Saccharibacillus brassicae: one gene and its partners. Each later gene encodes a partner of the first gene's protein in a complex. Links are inferred from orthologs where the notes say so. Each region holds a gene or a part of one and is shown on either strand. Other genes may lie near its edges. The genes, in order: accD, accB and accC.

Evidence for each region.
Region 2: the proteins of accD (region 1) and accB are in contact, whole or in part, in a solved structure (PDB 8UXZ), measured with the Escherichia coli proteins. The link is inferred for Saccharibacillus brassicae from one-to-one orthologs.
Region 3: the proteins of accD (region 1) and accC are in contact, whole or in part, in a solved structure (PDB 8UXZ), measured with the Escherichia coli proteins. The link is inferred for Saccharibacillus brassicae from one-to-one orthologs.

Annotation. Positions count from the first base shown.
Region 1 is NZ_CP041217.1:4,328,352-4,339,417, forward strand. Bases 3,609-6,377 are described here. They hold accD (acetyl-CoA carboxylase, carboxyltransferase subunit beta), read left to right. Parts: upstream 3,609-4,430; coding sequence 4,431-5,324; downstream 5,325-6,377. Other genes in these bases: FFV09_RS17965 (DNA polymerase III subunit alpha), read left to right, coding at 3,609-3,963; FFV09_RS17970 (glutamate decarboxylase), read left to right, coding at 4,140-4,328; FFV09_RS17980 (acetyl-CoA carboxylase carboxyltransferase subunit alpha), read left to right, coding at 5,329-6,303. In the rest of the region: FFV09_RS17960 (DRTGG domain-containing protein), read left to right, coding at 1-281; more of FFV09_RS17965, read left to right, coding at 322-3,608; pyk (pyruvate kinase), read left to right, coding at 6,562-7,980; FFV09_RS17990 (acyl-CoA thioesterase), read left to right, coding at 8,166-8,726; FFV09_RS17995 (FxsA family protein), read left to right, coding at 8,716-9,108; citZ (citrate synthase), read left to right, coding at 9,633-10,745; icd (NADP-dependent isocitrate dehydrogenase), read left to right, coding at 10,925-11,066.
Region 2 is NZ_CP041217.1:288,803-299,934, forward strand. What follows is about bases 1-2,835. They hold accB (acetyl-CoA carboxylase biotin carboxyl carrier protein), read right to left. Parts: upstream 1,738-2,835; coding sequence 1,264-1,737; downstream 1-1,263. Other genes in these bases: accC (acetyl-CoA carboxylase biotin carboxylase subunit), read right to left, coding at 1-1,267; FFV09_RS01260 (aspartate kinase), read right to left, coding at 1,921-2,835. Also shown: more of FFV09_RS01260, read right to left, coding at 2,836-3,174; efp (elongation factor P), read right to left, coding at 3,487-4,044; FFV09_RS01270 (M24 family metallopeptidase), read right to left, coding at 4,097-5,167; FFV09_RS01275 (DUF1385 domain-containing protein), read left to right, coding at 5,467-6,468; FFV09_RS01280 (DUF2207 domain-containing protein), read left to right, coding at 6,475-6,867; FFV09_RS01285 (family 10 glycosylhydrolase), read right to left, coding at 6,965-8,551; transcriptional regulator MntR, read right to left, coding at 8,800-9,225; FFV09_RS01295 (metal ABC transporter permease), read right to left, coding at 9,417-10,220; FFV09_RS01300 (metal ABC transporter ATP-binding protein), read right to left, coding at 10,239-11,009; FFV09_RS01305 (metal ABC transporter solute-binding protein, Zn/Mn family), read right to left, coding at 11,094-11,132. UniProt on the Escherichia coli protein: This protein is a component of the acetyl coenzyme A carboxylase complex; first, biotin carboxylase catalyzes the carboxylation of the carrier protein and then the transcarboxylase transfers the carboxyl group to form malonyl-CoA.
Region 3 is NZ_CP041217.1:287,876-290,801, forward strand. It holds accC (acetyl-CoA carboxylase biotin carboxylase subunit), read right to left. Parts: upstream 2,195-2,926; coding sequence 806-2,194; downstream 1-805. Other genes in the region: amaP (alkaline shock response membrane anchor protein AmaP), read right to left, coding at 1-237; FFV09_RS01245 (Asp23/Gls24 family envelope stress response protein), read right to left, coding at 303-722; accB (acetyl-CoA carboxylase biotin carboxyl carrier protein), read right to left, coding at 2,191-2,664; FFV09_RS01260 (aspartate kinase), read right to left, coding at 2,848-2,926. UniProt on the Escherichia coli protein: This protein is a component of the acetyl coenzyme A carboxylase complex; first, biotin carboxylase catalyzes the carboxylation of the carrier protein and then the transcarboxylase transfers the carboxyl group to form malonyl-CoA.

The DNA of each region.
Region 1 (11,066 bases):
AGATGGCGACCGACCTCGGCACCATCTCCGAAGGCGTCATGACGTCCGTCATGATGCAGGCCGCGCTGCGCATGGCCAAAGATCACAGCGGCAATGATTATGTGGTCGACAATATGAGCACGTATTTTATCCGCCCGGTCCAGATCGAGGATGCCGTCATGGTCATGCCGATCGTGCTGGAGGTCGGCCGCCGGATCTGCCGGCTGGAGATCGCTATTTCGCACGGCGAGCAGACCGTCGCCAAAGCGATGATGACGCTGCATTCGATCGAAAACGGCTGAAACGCCGATCCATTACGAACGGAAAAGGGGGAACGCCCGCATGAACGATTTTGTCCATCTGCATGTGCACAGCGAATACAGCCTGCTCGACGGAGCGGCGAGGATCAAGGAACTGGTGGGCCGCGCGGCCGAACTCGGCATGAAATCGCTCGCGCTGACCGACCACGGCGTCATGTACGGCGCCATTCCGTTTTATAAAGCGTGCCGGGCCGCCGGCATCAAGCCGATTCTCGGCTTCGAAGCCTATTATACGTCGGCCTCCCGGACCGAACGGGCCAGCCGCAAAGAGCAGCCGATCTACCATCTGCTGCTGCTGGCCAAGAACGAGACCGGCTACCGCAATCTGATGAAGATCTGCACGGCCGGCCATCTCGAAGGGTTCCATTACAAGCCGCGTATCGACCGCGAAGTGCTGGAGCGTTACAGCGAAGGCATCGTCTGCACGAGCGCGTGCATCGGCGGAGAGATTCCGCAGCATTTCCTGAACGGACGTCCCGAAGAAGCCAAAGCGGCGGCGCTGCGGTACAAAGAGATTTTCGGGGAAAACTTCTATATCGAACTGCAGGATCACGGCCTGGCCGAACAGAAAAAAGTAAATCCGATGCTGATCGCGCTGGCCGAAGAGATTCAGGTCGAGCTTATAGTGACGAACGATTCGCATTACCTGGCCGAACCGGACGCCGAAATTCAGGACGTGTTGATCTGTATCGGTACCGGCAAAACGATGGAAGACGAAGAACGGTTCCGTATTCCGACGCGGCAGCTGTATCTCAAAACGGGCGAAGAGATGGCCCGGCTGTTCCCGCATCTGCCCAAGGCGCTGGCCAATACGGCGAAGATCGCGCAGCAGTGCGAGCTGGAACTTGAACTGGGCCGCTCGATCCTGCCGGAATACCGGCCGCTGCCGGAAGGCCGATCGCCGCAGCAGTATTTGATCGACCTGTGCCGCGAAGGGCTGGAGCGCCGCTACGCCCATCTGCCGGGCTGGGAAGATCCCGCTCATCGGAGCAAGCTGGACGAACGGCTGGAGTATGAACTCGGCGTGATCGGGACGATGGGCTTCTCCGATTATTTCCTGATCGTCTGGGACTTTATCCGCTATGCGCACGAGCAGGGCATCGTTACGGGACCGGGCCGGGGTTCGTCCGCGGGCAGTCTCGTCGCCTATACGCTGAACATTACGGACGTCGATCCGATCAAATACAATCTGCTGTTCGAACGGTTCCTGAATCCGGCGCGGATCACGATGCCCGATATCGATATCGATTTCAGCGACGAACGCCGCGACGAAGTCATCGCCTACGTGACGGACAAATACGGCGCGGACCGCGTCGCGCAGATCATCACGTTCGGCACGTTGGCGGCCCGCGCCGCGGTGCGCGACGTCGGCCGCGTGCTGGCGCTGCCGTACGGCGAAGTCGACAAGACGGCGAAGCTGATCCCGGTGCAGGTCGGCATGACGATCGACCGCGCGCTGGCGCAGAACGCGGCGCTGCGCGACCGCCTCGAAGCGTCGCCCGACGCTTCGAGGCTGATCGAAACGGCCCGCCGGGTCGAAGGGATGCCGCGGCACGCTTCGACGCACGCCGCCGGCGTCGTTATCGCGCGCGGTCCGCTGACCGATTACGTCCCGCTGCAGGAAGGCGGCGAGAAGACGGCGCTGACCCAGTATCCGATGGAAAGTCTGGAAGCGGTCGGCCTGCTGAAGATGGACTTTCTGGGGCTGCGCACGCTGTCGATCATCGAACGCTGCCAGAAATGGATCGCGGAGCGAACCGGGGCGGCCGTCGATTTCAAAGCCGTGTCCGAGAACGATCCCGGCACGTACGAACTGCTCGGCCGCGGCGATACGACCGGCGTGTTCCAGCTGGAGTCGCCGGGCATCCGCCGCGTCATGAAAGAGATGAAGCCGTCGGTCATCGAAGACATCATCTCGGTCGTGGCGCTGTACCGTCCGGGCCCGATGGAATTTATCTCGAATTATATCCAGGTCAAGCACGGGCTGGTCCGCGCGGATTATCCGCACGAAGACCTCAAGCCGATTCTGGAAGACACGCACGGTATCATCGTGTACCAGGAGCAGATCATGCAGATCGCCTCGACGATGGCGGGCTTCTCGCTCGGCGAAGCGGATCTGCTGCGCCGGGCCGTCTCGAAGAAAAAGCGCGAGACGCTGGACGAGGAACGCGGCCACTTCGTGCGCGGCAGCCTTGGCCAGGCCTACAGCGAAGAAGACGCCAACAAAGTGTACGACATGATCGTGCGCTTCGCCGATTACGGCTTCCCGCGCGCCCACGCCGCCGCCTACGGCGTGCTGGCGTTCCAGACCGCTTACCTCAAAGCGCATTATCCGGTCGAGTTCATGGCGTCGATGCTCGCCGCCGTGACCGGCAACCACCGCAAGGTGGCCGAATACGTCGTCGAGACGCGCCGGATGAATATCCCGGTGCTGCCGCCGGACGTGAACAAGAGCGGCATGCTGTTCACGCCGTCCGAAGAAGACGGCAAAGCGAGCCTGCGCTTCGGGCTTGCGGCGATCAAGAACGTCGGCACGAACGCGATCCGCAGCATTATGGACGAACGCGCGGAGCGGCCGTTCGACAGCCTGCTCGACTTCTGCCGCCGCGTCGATCCGAAGACGTGCAACCGGCGCGTGGTCGAAGCGCTGATCCAGGCCGGGGCGTTCGATTCGCTGCCCGGCCACCGCGCCCAGCTCCTCGCCATGCTGGACGAAGCGCTGGACGCCGCCGCCAAATGGCGCAAAGAACGCGAAGATTTCCAGATCCAGATGTTCGATTTCGTCGAGACGCCGAATTGGGAGATCGAATATCCCGACGTGCGCGATTACACGTCGTCGGAACAGCTTGATCTGGAGCGCGATCTGCTCGGTTTGTATTTGTCCGGCCATCCGCTGGACGATTACGAACCGCTGCTCGGCGAGGCCGGCGTGCAGAAGCTGATGGAACTCGGCGACGCGCCGGACGAGAGCCACGCCGTCACGGTCGGCATGGTCGTCAGTCTCAAGACGATCACGACCAAGCAGGGCAAAGCGATGGCTTTCGCCGAGATCGAAGACCAGATCGAGCGCTGCGAGCTGGTCATGTTCCCCGAAGTGTGGAAGCGAAGCCAGGACGTCATGCAGCCCGGCGCGCTGCTGGCGCTGCGCGCCAAAGTCCAGCAGCAGGACGAAGGCTTCAAGCTGCTCGCCGACACGGTGCTGCCGCTTGGCGAAGACGCCGTTCGCAGCCTGCTGGCCCGCGGCGAATCGCGCGGCGGCTCTTCGAGCCCGAGCCGGAAGGGCCAGGCCCGCCCGGCCCGCCCAAGCGTGGGCAGCGGCGACAGTTCGCCGCGCAGGCCTTCCGGCGGCGCCGGCTCGCCGCCCGCCCGGCCGGGCACCCGCCCCGCCGCGGCCGCGCCTTCTGCGCCGCCCGCGTCGGCGTCTGCGGACGCGAAGACGCCGCGCGTCTTCGTCAAGATCGCGGCCGACCGCCGCAATCCGGAGATGCTGGAGACGCTCAAGCAGATGCTGCAAAGCCATCCGGGCTCGATGCCGACGCTGCTCTTCTATGAAGATACGCAGAAGCTGATCGCGCTGAGCGACGCCTACCGGATCGAGCCGACGGACGAGCTGGTGACGCAGATGGAGAACCTGCTCGGCGGGGGAACCGTGCGCGTCAAATAAGCCGCGCAGGCGGCACGGAAAGCCCCGGACCGGGTTTTCGCATCGGGAGATGCGGAAGCCCGGTTTCTTCGCGCGTCCGATTCTGTTGCTAAAAAAAACAGCCTTATGTTATCATTAAGCCATTATGCAGAGGAAACGGGTTCATCCGGGCATCGACAAGGGGGACAGGGTTGTTCATGTGGACGGTGATTTATATCGCCTCTACCGCCAAGTTGGCGGAGAAGCTTCGGCACAGGCTGACTGAAGAAGGATTTCTCGTCAAAGTCCGTCCCCTCGACATGTCCAAGCAGCAGTTCGAGATTCTGGTTCCTTCCGGCGAGCTCGACGAGATCCAGGAAGTGCTGAATTGTATTTTGTATTCCTGATCCCCGCCGTTTGCGTTCGGGATCGAAGCGCGCGAGCCGCGCGGATGCTCAGATCGACCTTCAAGGCGAGGCCCGCCAAATAACGGCTGAAGAGGTGTAGTGGTGTTCAAGGATTTATTTCAGAAAAAGAGAAAGTACGCAACCCTTCCTTCCGATCGCAGCGCCGGAGGCGGCGAAGCGGAAACGCAGCCGCGTCCGAAGCGGGAGATCCCGGAAGGGCTCATGAATAAATGCAGCAAGTGCGGCGCGATCCAATACAGCAAAGAGCTGGAGAAAAATCTCAAAGTGTGCACGTCCTGCGGCCACCATATGCGCTTGAACGCCATGGAGCGCATCGCGATGACGCTCGACGAAGGCAGCTTCGTCGAACGCGACGGCGAGGTCGTGTCGATCGATCCGCTCGAATTTCCCGGGTATGCCGGCAAATTGGCGGAGCAGAAGCTGAAGTCGGGGCTGAAGGAAGCGGTCGTGACCGGAGAAGGCGCGATCCACGGCCAACCGGTCGCCGTCGCCGTCATGAGTTTCGACTTTTTCAGCGGCAGCATGGGTTCGGCGGTCGGCGAGAAGATTACGCGGATCATCGAGCATGCCGGACAGTACGGCCTGCCGCTGATCATCTTCTCGACTTCGGGCGGAGCCCGGATGCAGGAGAGCATCTTCAGCCTGATGCAGATGGCGAAGACGAGCGCGGCGCTGGGCCAATTCTCGGAAAAGGGCGGGCTTTACCTGTCCGTCATCACCGATCCGACGATGGGCGGCGTGTCGGCGAGCTTCTCCATGCTCGGAGACGTCATCATCGCCGAGCCGAGCACGAACTTCGGCTTTGCCGGACGTCTCGTTATCGAACAAACCATTCGCCAAAAACTGCCGGACGATTTCCAGACGGCGGAGTTCAATATGCAGCACGGACAGCTCGATCTGGTCGTGCACCGCAAAGAAATGAAAACGATGCTGGGCAAACTGATCGGCATGCACAGTAAAAAGGAGGAGCTCTAGACGGATGGCGGGAGAATTGGCGTTTGAGCAGCCTCTTGTAGAGCTGCGCAAGAAGATCGACGAGCTCAAGCATTTCGGACAGGAAAAAGGGATCGATTTCAGCGATGAAATCTCCCGCCTGGAAGAACGCTACACCGAGCTGCAGCAGGATATTTACACCAATGTGACGCCGGCGCAGAAGATGCACCTGGCGCGCCATCATCAGCGTCCGACGACGCTCGACCTGATTCCGTACGTGTTCACCGACTTCGTCGAACTGCACGGCGACCGGATGTTCGGCGACGACATGGCGATCGTGGGCGGCATCGCCCGGTTCGGCGGCCGTCCGGTGACGGTCATCGGCCATCAGCGCGGCAAGGATACCAAAGACAATATCGCGCGCTTCTTCGGCAGTCCCCACCCGGAAGGCTACCGCAAAGCGCAGCGCCTGATGAAGCAGGCGGAGAAGTTCGGCCGTCCGATCGTCACGTTTATCGATACCAAAGGCGCTTATCCCGGCAATACGGCCGAAGAACGCGGCCAGTCGGAAGCGATCGCCCGCAGCATGATGGAGATGGCGATGCTCAAAGTGCCGGTCGTCTGCATCGTGATCGGCGAAGGCGGCAGCGGCGGCGCGATTGCCGTAGGCGTAGGCAACCGCGTGCTGATGCTCGAGAACGCGATCTATTCGGTCATTTCGCCGAACGGCGCGGCTTCGATCTTGTGGAAAGACGCGTCCAAAGCCGATCAGGCGGCGGAAGCGATGAAGATTACCGCGCCCGATCTGCTGGACTTCAAGATCATCGAAGAAGTGATTCCCGAGCCCAAGGGCGGGGCACACCGCGATTACGAAGCGACCGGCCTTGCGATTCGCGACGCGCTGGGACGCCATCTGGACGAAATCGGGCATCTCGACGCCGACGCGCTGATCGCGGGACGGTACGAAAAATTCCGCAAGATCGGACAATACGCTTCCGAACGGCCTTTACCGAACTCTTGATCAGTTTTTACTTTAAAAACCTATACAAAACCGCGTTTTTAGTGTAGATTTAATTGTTGGTGAGGATTTTATAACCATCCGAAAACCGACTTCCAAATGCGTATCACAGAGGTCGGTGCACCGCGTGCCGATCTCTTTTTGTGCGGTAAAGCGGAAGGGTGCGTATGAATATCCGGTTTGGAACCGCTAGTCGACAGAGAGAGTCTCCCCGAGAGGCTCAAGCAGAGATCCCAGAGATCAAAAAACGGAGGAACCCAAATGCGTAAAACAAAAATCGTATGTACAATCGGTCCGGCAAGCGAATCGCTGGAAAACACGAAAAAACTGATCATGGCGGGCATGAACGTCGCTCGAATGAACTTCTCCCACGGTGACTTCGAAGAGCACGGCAACCGCGTTAAAAATATTCGTCAAGCGTGCCAGGAGCTCGGCAAGAGCGTAGCCCTGCTGCTTGACACCAAAGGTCCGGAGATCCGTACCGGCAAAATCGCCGTCGAGCCGCTCGACCTGGTCGAAGACGAGTTCATCACGCTGACGACCGAAGAAATCGCCGGCGACAAAGACCGCCTGTCCGTATCCTACGTCGATCTTCCAAAAGACGTATCGGTCGGCTCCACGATCCTCATCGACGACGGCCTGATCGGCCTGACCGTTACCGAAGTTGCGGGTACGGAAATCAAGTGCCGCATCGTTAACGGCGGACAAATCAAAAGCCGCAAAGGCGTAAACGTACCGGGCGTCAGCATCTCGCTGCCGGGCATCACCGAGAAGGATACGAACGATATCGTTTTCGGTATCCAACAGGGCGTAGATTTCATCGCCGCTTCGTTCGTACGCAAAGCGAGCGACGTGCTGGAAATTCGCGAACTGCTGAAAAAGCATGACGCCGAGCATATCCAGATCATCTCCAAAATCGAAAACCAGGAAGGCGTCGACAACCTCGACGAAATCCTTGAAGTATCCGACGGCCTGATGGTTGCCCGCGGCGACCTCGGCGTCGAAATCCCGGCCGAAGAAGTGCCGCTGGTGCAAAAGCAAATGATCGAGAAGTGCAACCGTGCCGGCAAACCGGTCATCACGGCTACGCAAATGCTCGACTCCATGCAGCGCAACCCGCGCCCGACGCGCGCCGAAGCGAGCGACGTGGCCAACGCCATCCTCGACGGCACCGACGCAATCATGCTGTCCGGCGAGACGGCTGCCGGCAAATATCCGGTAGAATCGGTACAGACGATGTCCCGCATCGCGGAAAAAGCGGAGTCCGCTATGGCCAACCGCGAAATCCTCAAAAAACAAAGCGAAGCGCAGCAAAAATCCGTTACCGAGTCGATCAGCCAATCGGTCGCTCACGCGGCATGGAACCTGGACGTTAAAGCGATCGTGACTTCGACCCAAACGGGTACGACAGCTCGCATGATCTCCAAATACCGTCCGGTCGCTCCGATCATCGCGGTTACGACGCAGGAGCAAACGCTTCGTCGCCTTGCTCTGGCCTGGGGCGTTATCCCGGTCAAAGGCGAAATTGCCGAAACGACCGACGAATTGTTCGAAAGCGCCATTCAGGGCGCGAAAAATTCCGGCATCGTGCATGAAGGCGATCTGGTCGTGATCACGGCCGGCGTACCGCTGGGCCGTTCCGGTTCGACGAACCTGATCAAGGTCGATCAAGTTCACTAAGCCGTTCCTAGGAGAAAAGCTGCCCGCTTGCGGGCGGCTTTTTCTTTTGCTTTCGCTAAGCGTTCGGCGAAGCGTGCGCATTGGCAATGGGGTACCCTTTTCGTATACAATAAACAGACAAGGCTTAAGACGGAAGACCCAGGATTCACCCGGGGCTTTCGTCTGGTTACAAGGAGTGGACAGGCATGACCGACAGCAATGCGGCAGCGCAGCGGGAGAAGCGGCGGAGCCCCTGGTTCCGGACCGGCTTGAACGTGCGCTATCAGGAAACGGACAAAATGGGCGTGGTCTATCACGCCAATTATTTGAACTGGTTCGAGATCGGACGCACCGAGATGATCCGCTCGATCGGGCTGTCCTACAGGGAGATCGAGGAGCACGGCCTGTATTTGCCGGTAATCGATGTGCGCTCGCGCTTCGTCCAGCCGGCCCGCTACGACGATCGCGTCTGGATCTACGTGCGCATCAGCGGATTTTCGCCGCTGCGCCTGGAGTACGAATACGAGATTCGACGCTGCGAGCAGGGAGAGGCGTGGAGCGCCGAACCGGCTGGCTTCGGCGAAGAAGCGCCGCTGCCCGGCACGCTGCTCAATATCGGCACGACCGAGCATGTGTGGTTGAACGCCGACTGGAAGCCGGCCCGCCTGAGCAAAGCGGCGCCGGAAGCCTATGCCCGGCTTGCGGAGTGGATCTCCGGCCCGAAGCCGGCGAATCGACAAGAAGGGGGACATCCGGATGAAAAATAGAATGGCGCTGCTGTTTATTCTCGCCGTCGTCGTGGAGGCAGCCGCTTTCGCGTGGCTGATCGAATATTTCGGCTTTTTCAAAACGCTGGTGCTCGCGCTCGCCACGACCGTGATCGGCATCGCGATGGTCCAGTTCGAAGGCCGCAAAGCGATGAACGATCTCAAACTGCTGGCCGAAAGCGGGCAGCCGCCCGGCCGCAAGCTGGTCGACGGCGTCTGCATCATGGCCGGAGGCGCGCTGCTCGTCGCGCCGGGATTCATTACCGACCTGATCGGCATCACGCTCGTCTTCCCGCTTACCCGTCCGCTCTACCACCGCGCCGCCATGCGCTGGATCGAGAAACGGATGAAAAAAGGCAATATTACTTTTTACCGGCGCTGACCGGCGAGCCTCCGTACAAGACCGTCCGCATGCTGCGGACGGTTTTTGACGTGAAATCGAATGCCGCTTGAACTTGCAAACGCTTGCTCCCTCCTGTAACATATATCACTGTAAGGGGTTACAACATGCGCTTATCGCACCGATAAAACATTTTGATCCCGATTAACAAACGGAAACGTTCAAAAAAATGACAAAATCAGGTATGATGTTCAAGAAGGAATGCATTCTGACTTGTTATTTTCCCGCAGGATGCCAAGACCGGGGGCCCAACCGTTTGCCGAACGTTAAAAACGGTTACAAAAGGTTGGGTTGTGTTTCAAATCCGAAGGCTTTCGACGGTCTGCGGGTTGCAAACACATCGCGTGCCCCCAGTTCGTTGGCCGAGTCTCAATTTTTGTTCGACAGGATGATCCGAGCTTCCACGAAGCGACATAGGCAGTCGATGAACCGAACATTTGACGCGGTCAACGGACAAGAGTTACCGCCTGCATTTATCCGTCCCATTCAAAAAGGAGAGATGTACGATGACAGCGACTAAAGGTCTTGAAGGCATTGTAGCCGCAACTTCCTCGATCAGTTCGATCGTGGACGGTGTGCTTACATACCGGGGGTATAACATCGACGATCTGGCCGAGAACGCTTCTTTTGACGAAGTCGCCTACCTGCTCTGGCACGGTGCGCTTCCGAACGAAGAGCAGCTGGCGCAGCTGAGAAGCAATCTGCAGCAGTATGCCGCGGTTCCGGCTCCCTTGATCGAACAGATGAAGTTGTACCCGAAAGACATGAACATGATGGCGGCTCTGCGTACGGCGGTGTCCGGCCTGGCTCTCTACGACGCCGATGCCGACGAGATGACCCGCGAATCGAATGTGACCAAAGCCGAACGCCTGCAGGCCCAGCTCCCGACTCTCGTAGCCGCGCTGGCCCGCATTGCCAAGGGAGAGGAGCCGATCGCGCCGAAGCCGGATCTCGGGCTGACCGAGAACTTCCTCTATATGATGAGCGGCGAAGTGCCGGAGCAGACGGCGGTCGAAGCGCTGGACAAAGCGCTCGTGCTGCATGCCGACCACGAATTGAACGCTTCGACGTTCGCTTCGCGCGTTACGGTAGCGACGTTGTCGGACATTTATTCGGGTGTGACGTCGGCGATCGGCGCGCTCAAAGGCCCGCTGCACGGCGGCGCCAACGAAGCGGTCATGCGCATGCTCGAAGAGATCGGTTCTCCCGATAACGTGGAGAGCTACATCCAGGGCAAGCTGGACAACAAAGTCAAAATCATGGGCTTCGGCCATCGCGTCTACAAAAACGGCGATCCGCGCGCGAAGCACCTGATGGAGATGTCCCGCCGTCTCGGCGAAGCCAAAGGCGACCTGTCGCTGTACGAAATGTCCGTCAAGGTCGAAGACCTGGTCACTTCGCAAAAAGGGCTGAAGCCGAACGTCGACTTCTACTCCGCTTCCGTCTATACGCTGCTCGGCATTTCGCGCAATCTGTTTACGCCGATCTTCGCGATCAGCCGTGTATCGGGATGGACCGCGCACATTTTGGAGCAGTACGAAGACAACCGTCTGATCCGTCCGCGCGCCGAGTACGTGGGCGAGCTGGATCTGACGTACGTGCCGATCGCGCAGCGTTAAGCGTTCTCCACACCGCCCGGGAGCTTTTGAGGCGACGGGCGGTTTTTTTTCGGCATAAAGTTCGCGTTTTGTTCAAAATTCGTCCGTCATAAGCTACAATGGAAAAGATTGCGGGCGCACGTTCGTCATGCACGGCATGCCCCGAACCGTACCAACACTTCGAAGGAGGAATTCCATTCATGTCTAAATTGGAAAAATTCGCCGCACCGACTGAGGGAGAACAAATTCAGATCCAAGACGGAACGCTCGTCGTTCCGAACAACCCGATCATTCCGTTTATCGAAGGCGACGGCACAGGCCGCGACATCTGGAAAGCTTCCA
Region 2 (11,132 bases), 4.0 Mb from region 1 along the record:
GTGCCCGCTTCATTTTGGCGATGGCCTGCGTGCGCGTCGGCGCCCAGACGATCAGCTTCGCGATCATGGAATCGTAGAACGGCGGAATGGTATAGCCCTGGTAAGCGGCGCTGTCCACCCGCACGCCCGGTCCGCCCGGAGGCAGATAGAAGCTGATCTTGCCCGGAGCCGGCATGAAGTTGCGATCCGGATCTTCGGCGTTGATCCGGCATTCGATCGACCAGCCGTTGATCGTCACGTCCTCTTGGGTGAACGACAGCGGATTGCCTTCGGCGACCGAGATCATCTCCTGGATCAGATCGACGCCCGTGACCATCTCGGTCACCGGATGCTCGACCTGAATCCGGGTATTCATCTCCATGAAGTAGAAGCTGCCGTCCGGGCTGAGCAGGAACTCGAGCGTGCCCGCGCCGGAATAGTTGACCGCATGGGCGGCGCGTACCGCCGCCGCGCCCATCGCTGTCCGCACTTCTTCGGAGATGATCGAACAAGGGGCTTCTTCGACCAATTTTTGCCGGCGGCGCTGCACGGAGCAGTCCCGCTCGCCCAAATGTACCGCATTGCCGTGCTTGTCGGCGATCAGCTGGATTTCCACGTGCTTCATGCCGGTGAGGAATTTCTCCAGATAGACGCCGGCGTTGCCGAACGCTTTCTCCGCCTCCTGCTGGGCAGCCACGATCTGCTGGCGCAGCGTGTCTTCGTCTTCGGCCAGGCGAATGCCTTTGCCGCCGCCGCCCGCGGTCGCTTTGATGATAACCGGATAACCGATGCCGCGCGCGATCTGGATCGCTTCGTCCAGGTCTTCGACCAGACCGTCGGAACCCGGAATGACCGGAACGCCCGCGCTTTGCATCGTCAACTTGGCTACCGCTTTGTCGCCCATCTTGGTGATGCTGTCCGGCGAAGGGCCGATAAACGTAATGTTGCACGATTCGCAAATTTCCGCGAAGTCGGCGTTTTCCGCGAGGAATCCGTAACCCGGGTGCACGGCGTCGCATTCGGTCAGCGTCGCGATGCTCATCAGGTTCGTGAAGTTCAGGTAGCTGTCTTTGGACGCCGTCGGCCCGATGCAGTACGCTTCGTCGGCCAGGCGGACATGCAGCGAATCGCGGTCGGCTTCGGAATAGACCGCCACCGTCGAGATGCCCATTTCGCGGCACGCGCGAATAATCCGCACAGCGATTTCGCCGCGGTTGGCGATCAGAATCTTGTTGAATTTCGTCGTTTCCAAATCGATGCGTCCTCCTTCCGCTTGCGCTTGACTCATTCCGATCTGACCAGGAACAGCGGCTGTCCGTATTCGACGAGCTGTCCGTTCTCGGCCAGCACTTCCACGATCTCGCCTTTGACTTCGGCCAGCAGCTCGTTCATGAGCTTCATCGCTTCGATGATGCAGACGACGGATTTCTCGTTGACGCGGCTGCCCGCGTTTACATAGGCATCGGCATCCGGGGACGGCGAAGCGTAGAACGTGCCGACCATCGGGGAGACGATTTTATGTAAAGACTCGTCGGGTGCCGATGCCTGGGCAGGCACCGCCGCGGCCGGCGCGCTTGGCGCTTGGACCGTCTGCGCCTGGGGCTGCTGCGCGTTCACGGCAAACTGCAGGGCCGAAGCGTCGATACGGCTGCCTTTGCGGATGACGACGCGCGTGCCTTCTTCCTCCAGTTCCAATTCTTGAACCGAAGTCCGGTCGAGCAGTTCGATAAGTTCTTTGATTTCGCTTATTTTAAACATTCGGGCACGCTCCTTAACATTTTCAGGCTTGTGCGGGTAAAATGGTGCAGCGCTTTGTAAACGCACGGTAAGCCGTTTAACTAACGTTATGTATTATATCACAACCTTGCAAAATAAAAAGGGCGGTCTCCCGAAGGAGAAACCCGCCCACAAAATGCCGGTGAAACGCTATCATCGGCCGAATTAACGCCGGTCCTGCGGACCGCCCACGAAAGCCTGTTCCTGGGCATCCAGGTTATAGGCCGTATGCAGCGCCGCGATGATGTCTTTGACTTTCTCGCCTTCGATCACGCAGGAGACTTTGATCTCCGACGTGCTGACCATTTTGATGCTGACGCCCTGATCCGAGATGACCCGGAACATTTCCGCGGCCACGCCCGGATGGCTGACCATGCCGGCGCCGACGATCGAGACTTTGACAAGTTCCGTCTCGGAAGTCAATTCGCGGTAAGGCACTTTGCCTCGCGTGCTTTCGATGACCTGAAGCGCCCGTTCCACTTCGGAGCCGTTCACCGTGAAGGAGAAGTCGGCCGTGCCGCCCTGCGACCCGCTCTGCACGATGATGTCGACGTCCACGCGCTCCGCTGCCAGCGCCCCGAACAATCCGGCCAACACGCCCGGCACGTCGGATACGCCCAAAATGCTGATCCGCGCCACGTTTTTATCGTAAGCGATCCCGCTTACCACCACTCCCTGTTCCATGCTCGACTCCTCCTCCACTACGGTTCCTTCATTATAATTAAAACTCGAACGGACGATCAGGCGGACGCTGTTGTGCTTGGCGTATTCCACGGCGCGGGGATGCAACACCGCCGCGCCGAGATTCGCGAGTTCCAGCATCTCGTCGTACGAAATCGAAGGCAGCTTGCGCGCGCATTTGACGATCCGCGGATCGGTCGAATAGATACCGTCGACGTCCGTGTAAATCTCGCAGGCGTCGGCCTGGATCGCCGCGGCCAGCGCCACGGCGGTCGTATCGGAGCCTCCGCGTCCGAGCGTCGTGATCTCGCCGTCTTCGCTCATGCCCTGGAAGCCGGCGACGATAACGATTTTGCCGTCTTCCAGCGCTTTCAACACCCGATCCGGACGAATGTTCGTGATCCGGGCGCTGCCGTGGTTGGCTTCCGTCTCGAAGCCCGCCTGCCAGCCGGTAAACGAGACCGCTTCGTGGCCGATGGCCTGAATAGCGATCGACAGCAGCGAGATCGAGATCTGCTCTCCCGTCGTCATCAGCATGTCCATCTCCCGGGCCGGCAGATTGTCGCTCAGCCGCTTGGCCGTATCGATCAGGTCGTCGGTCGTGTCGCCCATCGCGGATACGACGACGACGCAGCCGTGTCCTTCTTCTTTTTTCTCGGCGACCCGCTTGGCGACCCGCTGCATACGCTCGGTATCGCCGACGGAACTGCCGCCGAATTTCATGACGAATAATGACAAAACGTGTTCACTCCCCCGCGTATTTCCGGAGCTGTTTGTACGTCCGTGCGAGGACCGCTCCGGTCTATTTTATCGCTTTAAATGAGTATAATACGAAACCGCTTCGCGCTTCCATTGTTTTTTCTGCAAATTGTTTGTATTTTCCGATCGTTCCTATGTATAACCTGCATAAAAAAACTCTCCGCGCCGCAAAGCGGACGGAGAGCAGGCGGCCGGCAAGCGGAAGCTTGCGGCCGATACAAGCGAATATCGTCAAAACCGAACATCGTCCAAAACGAACGCCGTGGCCGGTCGTCGCCCAAGATCGAAAGACTACGCGCGGGAAATGTATTTGCCTTCGCGCGTATCGATCAGCAGCACGTCGCCTTCGTTGATGAACAACGGCACCTGAACGCTGTGGCCCGTTTCGAGCTTCGCGCTTTTGGAAGCGCCCGTCGCCGTGTTGCCTTTGATGCCCGGCTCCGTTTCGACGACTTTGAGCTCGACGCTCGTCGGCAGGTTGATGCCGAGAATCTCGCCTTTGTAGCTGATGATGTGCACGTTCATGTTCTCGCGCAGGAATTTGAGTTCCCATTCGAGCTGGTCGCTGGTCAACGTGAACTGGTCGTATGTCTCGTTGTCCATGAACGTGTGATCCTGTGCGCTTGCGTACAGGTACTGCACGCCGCGGTTTTCGATCTGCGCGCGGCCGATCGACTCGCCGGCGCGGAACGTGCGCTCAACGGTGTTGCCGTTGCGCAGGTTTTTGAGCTTGGAGCGTACGAATGCCGCGCCTTTGCCCGGTTTGACGTGCTGGAATTCGATTACGGTGAAGATGTCGCCGTCGACTTCGACGGTCAGGCCTGTTTTAAAATCGTTAACTGAGATCATAGAGGATTCCTCCTTGGAATGGTTGCCTGGTTGATGCCGATTCTGGATTGCCTTATGCCAGAGGCAGAAGGAGAAGATCTTTGGTCGAAGAAGTGATAATCTCGATTCCCGTTTCGGTAATCACGATATCGTCTTCGATCCGTACGCCGCCGAAGCCCGGAATATAAATGCCCGGCTCCACCGTCACGACCATGCCCGGCTTGAGGATATCGTCGCTGAGCTTCGACAGGCGCGGGCTCTCGTGCACTTCCATGCCGAGGCCGTGGCCCGTGCTGTGGCCGTAGTTGTCGCCGTAACCGTACGACGAGATGATGTCGCGGGTGAGCGCGTCCGCTTCGCGGCCGGTCATGCCCGGACGAATCTTGTCGAGCGCGTTCAACTGTGCTTCGAGCACGATGTTATACACCTCGCGGTGCCGGTCGCTCGCTTCGCCGAGCACGACGGTACGGGTCACGTCGGAACAGTACCCGTTCAGCAGGGCGCCGAAATCGAACGTGATGAATTCGTTGCCCTGCAGCACGCGCGAGCTGGCCACGCCGTGCGGAAGCGCCGACCGTTCGCCCGAAGCGACGATCGTGTCGAACGACGAAGACGTCGCCCCGTTTTCGCGCATGAACATTTCCATCTGCAAATCAAGCTCGCGCTCGGTAACGCCCGCGCGGATCTTCGTCAGAATATGACTGAAAGTCCGGTCGGCCAACGCCGCCGCTTCGCGCATGATGGCAAGCTCGCCCTCGTCCTTGAAGATGCGCAGGCCTTCCACAAGACCCGACACCGGCACGAGTTCGACGCCTTCAAGCGCTTCCCGGTAGTTTTGGTACGTCGCAAATGTGACATGTTCCTGCTCGAAACCGAGTTTGGTCGCGGCCCCCAACAATTCTTTAACCGTTTCCATCACCTTCGGCGCATGCTCGACCACGTCAAAACCCTGGGCCTGCTGCGGCGCCTGCGTCATATAACGGAAATCGGTCAGTAAATAACTGTCCGTTTCGGTAATCAACACGTATCCGGCGGAACCCGTGAATCCGGTCAGGTAACGACGATTAATGTCACTGGCTACAAACATCGCGCCGACGCCCTGGGCGGACATCGCTTCGCGCAATTTGCTTACACGCTGCTGCATATTTTCTCCTCTTTCCCGGTGAACCTATTCAGTTCGTATTTTCCAGAGCTTCAAGCGAAATTACCACAGTACATTCTATCATATGCGTACCCCCTCTGAGAAGCCTTTTCCGGCACGGGCCCGCTTGGCGGCGAAGCCGCCTGTTCGCTGGTATTTACGGATAAAATCCGATACAATGAAAAGAAATGTCTCCGGCCCGGCTTCGCTTCTCGCTCGTGCCGGCAGGTCGGGCCGTTTGCGGCCCGGCGCGGACCATACGCCCCACGGGGTATTTTAAAACGTTTAGGAAGGTGAAGGTTTTGTCTGAAAAATCCGCTCCCGTCGCCTACGGCGGACAAGCCGTAATCGAAGGAGTCATGTTCGGCGGCAGGCACGTGAACGTCACCGCGGTACGCCGCAAGAGCGGGGAGATCACTTTCCTCGAAGTGCCCCGCGAAGAAAAAGGCTGGGTGCGCTCGCTGCGCAAAATCCCGCTGCTGCGCGGACTCGTCAGCCTGATCGATTCCAGCGTCAAAGGCTCCAAGCATCTCAACTATTCGTTCGACGCCTACGCCGACGACGAGATGACGCCCGAAGAACGCGAAGAATTGAAAGCGAAGAACAAAAAAGGCGAAGCCAAACTCGGACTCGGCGCCATCATCGGCGTGACGGCCGCGGCAATCCTTTCTTTTATCGTCGGCAAAGTCGTCTTCACGCTCGTCCCGGTCTTCGTCGAACAATTTCTGTTCAAAGGCGCGTTCGAACATCAAATCTACCACAACCTGACAGAAGGCGGCATCAAGCTGATCCTGCTGCTGCTGTATCTGTACCTGATCTCGCTCACGCCGATCGTCAAACGGCTGTTCCAATATCACGGAGCCGAGCACAAAGTCATCAGCGCGTTCGAAGCCGGCGAAGAGCTGACTCCGGAAAACGTGCAAAAGTATACCCGGCTCCATTACCGATGCGGCAGCAGCTTCATTATGCTGACGGTCATCATCGGCGTTCTGATCTACTCCCTGTTCACCTGGGATTCCCTCGCCGAGCGCGTCGTTCAGCGCCTGCTGCTGCTGCCGGTCGTCATGGGCGTGTCGTTCGAATTCCTGAAGTTCACGAACGCGCTGCGCGACGTACCGGTGCTCCGCTATCTCGGTTACCCGGGACTGTGGCTGCAGCTGCTGACGACCAAAGAACCGACCGACGAGCAGGTTGAAGTGTCGATCGCGTCGTTCAACCGGATGCGCGAACTCGATGCCGTCTATGCCAAACAAGGCGCCCCCGCTTCGGTGCCGGACGCCATACTCGATCCGCTGGAGGGTTGATGCCTTATGAAAAAACCGGGAGCCGCCGGCTTCGTGATTCTCGCGCTTGCCGCGCTTGGCATCGTTCAAATCTTGATGAATCCGTCCATTACATGGTTGATTCCGATCGTCATCATCGCGGTAGTCGCCCTGCTGTACTTCTTCCTTCCGAATTCGCGCCGCCCCGGCGGATTCCGCTCGACAGGCGGCGGCAGACAGCCGAAGATCAAACCTTCGGCCCGCACGCAGGAGAAGATGGCGCGCATGTCGTCTTCCGGTTCGGCGAAAGCCGCGCCTGCCCGCCCGGGCAAAGCGCCGGCCTTGCCGGCGAAAAATCCGAAAAAGCGGAAAAACTATCCGTTTCAGGTGATCGAAGGCCGCAAAGGCAAAGACGAAGACGATATTCCGAAGTTTCACTAAAAGCTCTGCGAGATGCCGGAGCACCAAAAAGAGAGAGCGGACTTTCCGCTCTCTCTTTTTTATCGTGCTTTTTTGGCGTATCGACGTGCCGTTCGGCTCAGTTGGCCCAATACTGCTGCAGCGTGCTTTTCACTTTGCCCGACAGCAGGTGCTGGGCGCGGAAAAAGATATTGCCGTCGACGTTTTTGCGGCCGATCGTGTAGGCCAGATGGTCGGCCAGCTCGGAAGCGCTGCTCCAGCCGGCTTCGGACGTGCCGACTTTGTAGGCGGCTTCGCCGATATACAGATCGACGTCGGTACCGTCGACCGTATCGGCCCACCAATCGACAAGCGTTTTGTAATTGGCGGCGGTGTTGACGTTGCTCCAATAGATCTGCGGTACGACATAATCGACCCATTCGTTTTTGATCCAGGTGCGCGCGTCCGCGTACGTCGAATCGTACGCCGTAACGCCTGCGCGCGTGGAGGAGCCGAGCGGATCGCTCGAACCGTTGCGCCATACGCCGAACGGGCTGACCCCGTAGCGCACGTCCGCTTTGACGGCGTGGATCGACTGTCCCAGCGTCTGCACGAAGCTGTTGATGTTCGCGCGGCGCCAGTCGCCTTTGTTTTTGTAGGCGGCGGTATTGTACAGGCTGTACGTGCCGTCGTCGCCGAATTTCTTGGCGGACGATTCGCCGTACGGATAGAAATAGTCGTCCAGATGCACGCCGTCGATATCGTAGTTGTTCACGACTTCCATCACGTCGTCGATGACGGATTGGCGCGCGGCGGGAATGCCCGGATTGATATACAGTTTGCCGTCGAAATTGACGATCCAATCCGGATGCGCTTTGGCGACGTGGTTCGAAGCCAGGTTCGACGTCGACGTGCCCGTGCTGGCGCGGAACGGATTGAACCAGGCATGGAATTCCATGCCGCGCTTATGCGCTTCTTCGATCATGAACGACAGCGGATCGTAGCCCGGGTCTTTGCCGGCCGTGCCGGTCAGGACGTTCGACCACGGCACGAGCGACGATTTGTACAGCGCGTCCGCGCTCGGGCGTACCTGCACGAAGACGGCGTTGATGCCGGTCTCCTGCAGTTGGTCCAGCATGGCGGAGAACTGCGTTTTTTGCGTCGCCGCGGTTTTGGACGACGGCCAGTCGAGACTCGATACGGTCGCGACCCAGGCGCCGCGCAGCGCGGTCAGGTTGCCCTGATTGTCCGGCACGCCGGGTACGGGCACGCCGACCGGACCGTCCGGCGTCGTCAGCGTAATCGTCTGCGTCGCCTGGTTCCAGTTGACGTTCAGTCCGAGTCCCTGGCCGACGAAACGCAGCGGAACCATGATCCGGCCGCCCAGGCTCGTCACCGGAGCTTCTAGTTCAACGGAATTGCCGTTGACAAACGCCGTTTTCGCGCCGAGCGGGATCGACAGCAGCGTGCCGCCCTGATTGATCGTGACGACCTTGTCGCTTTGCGACCATTGAATCTGCGCGCCGAGATTTTCGCTGACGAGCCGCATCGGCACGAGCGTCGTATTCGACACGATATAAGGATCGACGTCTCCTTGAATCCGTTGTCCGTCGAGAACGATCGAGATGACGGAAGCCGCGTGAGCCCGGCTTCCTCCGAATCCGCCCCCTGCCGGGAGCAGCAGCATCACTGCCAACAGTACCATTAATCCTTGACGCCATTTCATTTGTGCATCTTCCCTCATTTCCATTGATTTCGTCCGGCCGCTTGCTTCGCGTACCGGGGTTTGCTCCCTGCTCTTTGACGGGCAAACCGCCGACTTTGTTTCACACCTCCCGTATCCTGCTAACCGTTATACGCGCCGCACCGCCCGATTGTAGCGCTGGCGCGCCAAGAAAACTTTGGGAACTTGCCCGGAGGCCCTGCCGGCGCAAACAAAAAGGCATCTGTGTGCCGGGGCCACAGACGCCTTCTTTAGAATTCGCTCGTTCCTTCGTCCTGAACGACCTTGAGTTCTTCGAGCCGCTTCGGATCGCGGCCGAAATATTCGACCAGCGACTCGATCCGCGTGATCGAATCCCAACTCAGATGATGCTCGATACCTTCGACGTCCTGATAAATGCGGCTTTCTTCCACGCCGATCAAACGCAAAAATTCTTCAAGCAGCTGATGGCGGTCCACCAATCGCTTGCCGATTTTTTTGCCTTTGCTCGTCAGAATGAGGCCGCGATATTTTTCGTAGACCAGATATTCGTCTTTGTCGAGCTTTTGAATCATTTTGGTGACCGAAGAAGGATGAACCTCAAGCCCTTCGGCGATGTCCGATACCCGGGCATAGCCTTTTTCGTCGATCAACTGGTAGATGCGCTCCAAATAATCTTCCATACTGGGCGTTGGCATCCGCTTCCCTCTTTTCCTCGACTTAGAAGCCCGGCGCGCGGTCTTCCTCGTTAATGACGCCGATAAACGGACGTCCCGTTCTGTCGGCGGAAGGCCGAATACGTACACGGTCCGCCAAAAACAGCTCTTACCATGATACCTTTATTCGCGGTCCATTGGCAAGTTTACGACATAAAAAAAGAGGATATCCGTCAGACGGTATATCCTCTTCGGGCGACCAGCGTCAGCAGCAGCATCAAAATGAGCAGCAGTACGATCGTCGCTCCGGGCGCGAAGTTCCAGATGCCCGCGATGACCAATCCGGCGATAACCGCGATCTCGGCCACAACGACGGACAGCAGGATGGACATGCGGAAACTTTTGGCCAAAAACAGGCTGCACGCGACCGGAATGGTCAGCAGCGCCGAGACGAGCAGCGCGCCCACGATCTTGATCGCCGTGCTGATGACGAGCGCCGCAAGCACGGTAATGAGCATGTTGAGCAGCTTGACCGGAAGTCCGCTGACCGCCGCCGCGTCTTCCTCGAACGTCAGCAGGAACAGCTCTTTGTAGAAAATAACGACGACGGCCACGACGATCGCCGTGACTCCGCCCACCAGATACAGATCGGTGCGTCCGAGCGTATAGATGCTGCCGAACAAATAGCTGGTGACGTCGGTGTTATAGCCCTGTCCCAGCGTGAACAGGAACGACGCCATCGCGACCCCGCCCGACATGATGACCGCGATCGACAATTCGGCATAGCCTTTGTAGGCTCTGCGCAGCTTCTCGATCCCGAAAGACGAGATCACCGCGAAGACGAGGCCGACGACGAGCGGATACACGTTGATCAGGAAGCCGAGCGCCACGCCCGCGATCGTCACATGCGCCAGCGTGTCGCCGATCATCGACAACCGCCGCAGCACGAGAAAGATGCCGATCAGCGGCGCCGTCAATCCGATCAACAGCCCGCCGAGCAGTGCGCGTTGAAAAAAGTCGCTGAATAAAATTTCCAAGTTACCGTCTCCTTACGTTCATTCCGCGGAATGGACGAGCGGCAGCGAATGCTGCAGGTCCGTCCCGGCGCAGTCCAGATCATCGTGCGAATGGCGCACGAAAAACTTGATCTTGCCGTTCTGCTGCCGCGGTTCCTTGCCCAAATAATCTTCCAGCCGGTCGATGTCGTGCGAGACCATCAGGAACGTGATGTTGTGATGCTGGTGCATATGGCGGATCAATTCGAAAAATCCGTCCTGCGTCTCGGCGTCGATCCCGACCGTCGGCTCGTCGAGCACGAGCAGGTCCGGCTGGTTGATCATCGCCCGCGCCAGAAACACACGCTGCTGCTGGCCGCCCGACAACCGCCCGATCCGTTTGTCGGCGATGTCCTCGATCCGCATAACCTGCAGCGCGTCGTCAAGCTTCGCTTTGGCTTCGCGGGTCAGACGGCGGAACAGATTCTTGTTCGTGTACAAGCCGGACGTAACCACTTCGCGCACCGTTGCCGGAAACAGCATATTGAGCGCGTTTTTCTGCGGCACGTAGCCGATCCGTTCCCAGTCGCGGAAGCGGCGGATCGGTTCGCCGAACATGCGGATCTCGCCGCTTGTCGGCGGCATCAAGCCGACGAGCATTTTGAGCAACGTCGTTTTGCCGGCTCCGTTGGAACCGACGATCCCCACGAAGTCGCGCTCCTTCACGCTGAAACTCAACTCTTTGAGCACATGCTGGTCTTTGTAGGAAAAAGACACGTCGCGCAGCTCGATCATCGGCTGATGGCAGTCCAATGCCGGAATGGCGGACATGGCAATCCCTCCTTTCGGTTAAACGCTTCGTTGCTATTCTATCAAGTGCCATGCTATAAGTTCTCTTCTATAGTGTACCTCTTTTTATTGTAAAGCGAGCAGCAGATTTTGCAAATTGTTTTG
Region 3 (2,926 bases), 4.0 Mb from region 1 along the record:
CTGGTCGACGGAATGCAGGTTCGCGCGGCTGCGGCGCAGCGACACGTACAGCATCCGCAGGCTGATCAGGATCAGCACGGCAAGGCCGGCGACCAGAATCGACATCGTCGGCAGGTCGAACCGGAAATCGATCGGAACCCGGATCGAGCGGCTCAGCAGGAGGATGGCCAAAATGCTCAGAATCAAAATCGTTAGGCTGTATAGAAACAGCAGCAGACGGTCCACTATTTTTGCCACGTACGGCTAAGCCCCCTCCAAACGGTAGTAAACCCCGACTTTGCGGGTCGGGGGTCGGAAAAACGTTATTTCACCCGGGGAATGCCCAGTTCGAGCTCTTCGGAACGGCTTTCGACCGTTTTGGCTTTGAACTGCACGTCGTGCACATGCACGTTCACTTCGATGACGGACAAGCCGGTCATCATCTCGATCGAACGCTTGACGTTGCGCTGCACCGCACCGGCCACTTCCGGCAAGCGGGAACCGTACTCCACGATAACCGATACGTCGACCGCCGCTTCGCGTTGGCCCACTTCGACCTTGACGCCCTTCGACAGGTTCTTGCGTCCCAGCAGCTCGGCAATGCCGCCCGCGAAGCCGCCGCTCATGCCCGCGATCCCTTCCACCTCGATCGTCGCCAGTCCCGCGATCACTTCGATCACTTCGGGCGCGATCTGGATCTCGCCGATCTCCGTCCGTTCAAATTCTGTAGGTAAGCTGCTCATATTCGATACCATCCACCTTATGGATTATTTATTCCTTAAATATAGCATTTGCCGCCCGATGTGACAAACGGCGTTTGTCACGTTCAGACTTCGTTTTCTTCAAGGAATTTGATGTCGAAATCGCCGCGTACGAACGTTTCGTGATTCAGCAGACGCTGGTGGAACGGGATCGTGGTCGCGATGCCTTCGACGGCGAATTCGGCCAGTGCCCGCTTCATTTTGGCGATGGCCTGCGTGCGCGTCGGCGCCCAGACGATCAGCTTCGCGATCATGGAATCGTAGAACGGCGGAATGGTATAGCCCTGGTAAGCGGCGCTGTCCACCCGCACGCCCGGTCCGCCCGGAGGCAGATAGAAGCTGATCTTGCCCGGAGCCGGCATGAAGTTGCGATCCGGATCTTCGGCGTTGATCCGGCATTCGATCGACCAGCCGTTGATCGTCACGTCCTCTTGGGTGAACGACAGCGGATTGCCTTCGGCGACCGAGATCATCTCCTGGATCAGATCGACGCCCGTGACCATCTCGGTCACCGGATGCTCGACCTGAATCCGGGTATTCATCTCCATGAAGTAGAAGCTGCCGTCCGGGCTGAGCAGGAACTCGAGCGTGCCCGCGCCGGAATAGTTGACCGCATGGGCGGCGCGTACCGCCGCCGCGCCCATCGCTGTCCGCACTTCTTCGGAGATGATCGAACAAGGGGCTTCTTCGACCAATTTTTGCCGGCGGCGCTGCACGGAGCAGTCCCGCTCGCCCAAATGTACCGCATTGCCGTGCTTGTCGGCGATCAGCTGGATTTCCACGTGCTTCATGCCGGTGAGGAATTTCTCCAGATAGACGCCGGCGTTGCCGAACGCTTTCTCCGCCTCCTGCTGGGCAGCCACGATCTGCTGGCGCAGCGTGTCTTCGTCTTCGGCCAGGCGAATGCCTTTGCCGCCGCCGCCCGCGGTCGCTTTGATGATAACCGGATAACCGATGCCGCGCGCGATCTGGATCGCTTCGTCCAGGTCTTCGACCAGACCGTCGGAACCCGGAATGACCGGAACGCCCGCGCTTTGCATCGTCAACTTGGCTACCGCTTTGTCGCCCATCTTGGTGATGCTGTCCGGCGAAGGGCCGATAAACGTAATGTTGCACGATTCGCAAATTTCCGCGAAGTCGGCGTTTTCCGCGAGGAATCCGTAACCCGGGTGCACGGCGTCGCATTCGGTCAGCGTCGCGATGCTCATCAGGTTCGTGAAGTTCAGGTAGCTGTCTTTGGACGCCGTCGGCCCGATGCAGTACGCTTCGTCGGCCAGGCGGACATGCAGCGAATCGCGGTCGGCTTCGGAATAGACCGCCACCGTCGAGATGCCCATTTCGCGGCACGCGCGAATAATCCGCACAGCGATTTCGCCGCGGTTGGCGATCAGAATCTTGTTGAATTTCGTCGTTTCCAAATCGATGCGTCCTCCTTCCGCTTGCGCTTGACTCATTCCGATCTGACCAGGAACAGCGGCTGTCCGTATTCGACGAGCTGTCCGTTCTCGGCCAGCACTTCCACGATCTCGCCTTTGACTTCGGCCAGCAGCTCGTTCATGAGCTTCATCGCTTCGATGATGCAGACGACGGATTTCTCGTTGACGCGGCTGCCCGCGTTTACATAGGCATCGGCATCCGGGGACGGCGAAGCGTAGAACGTGCCGACCATCGGGGAGACGATTTTATGTAAAGACTCGTCGGGTGCCGATGCCTGGGCAGGCACCGCCGCGGCCGGCGCGCTTGGCGCTTGGACCGTCTGCGCCTGGGGCTGCTGCGCGTTCACGGCAAACTGCAGGGCCGAAGCGTCGATACGGCTGCCTTTGCGGATGACGACGCGCGTGCCTTCTTCCTCCAGTTCCAATTCTTGAACCGAAGTCCGGTCGAGCAGTTCGATAAGTTCTTTGATTTCGCTTATTTTAAACATTCGGGCACGCTCCTTAACATTTTCAGGCTTGTGCGGGTAAAATGGTGCAGCGCTTTGTAAACGCACGGTAAGCCGTTTAACTAACGTTATGTATTATATCACAACCTTGCAAAATAAAAAGGGCGGTCTCCCGAAGGAGAAACCCGCCCACAAAATGCCGGTGAAACGCTATCATCGGCCGAATTAACGCCGGTCCTGCGGACCGCCCACGAAAGCCTGTTCCTGGGCATCCAGGTTATAGGCCGTATGCAGCGCCGCGATG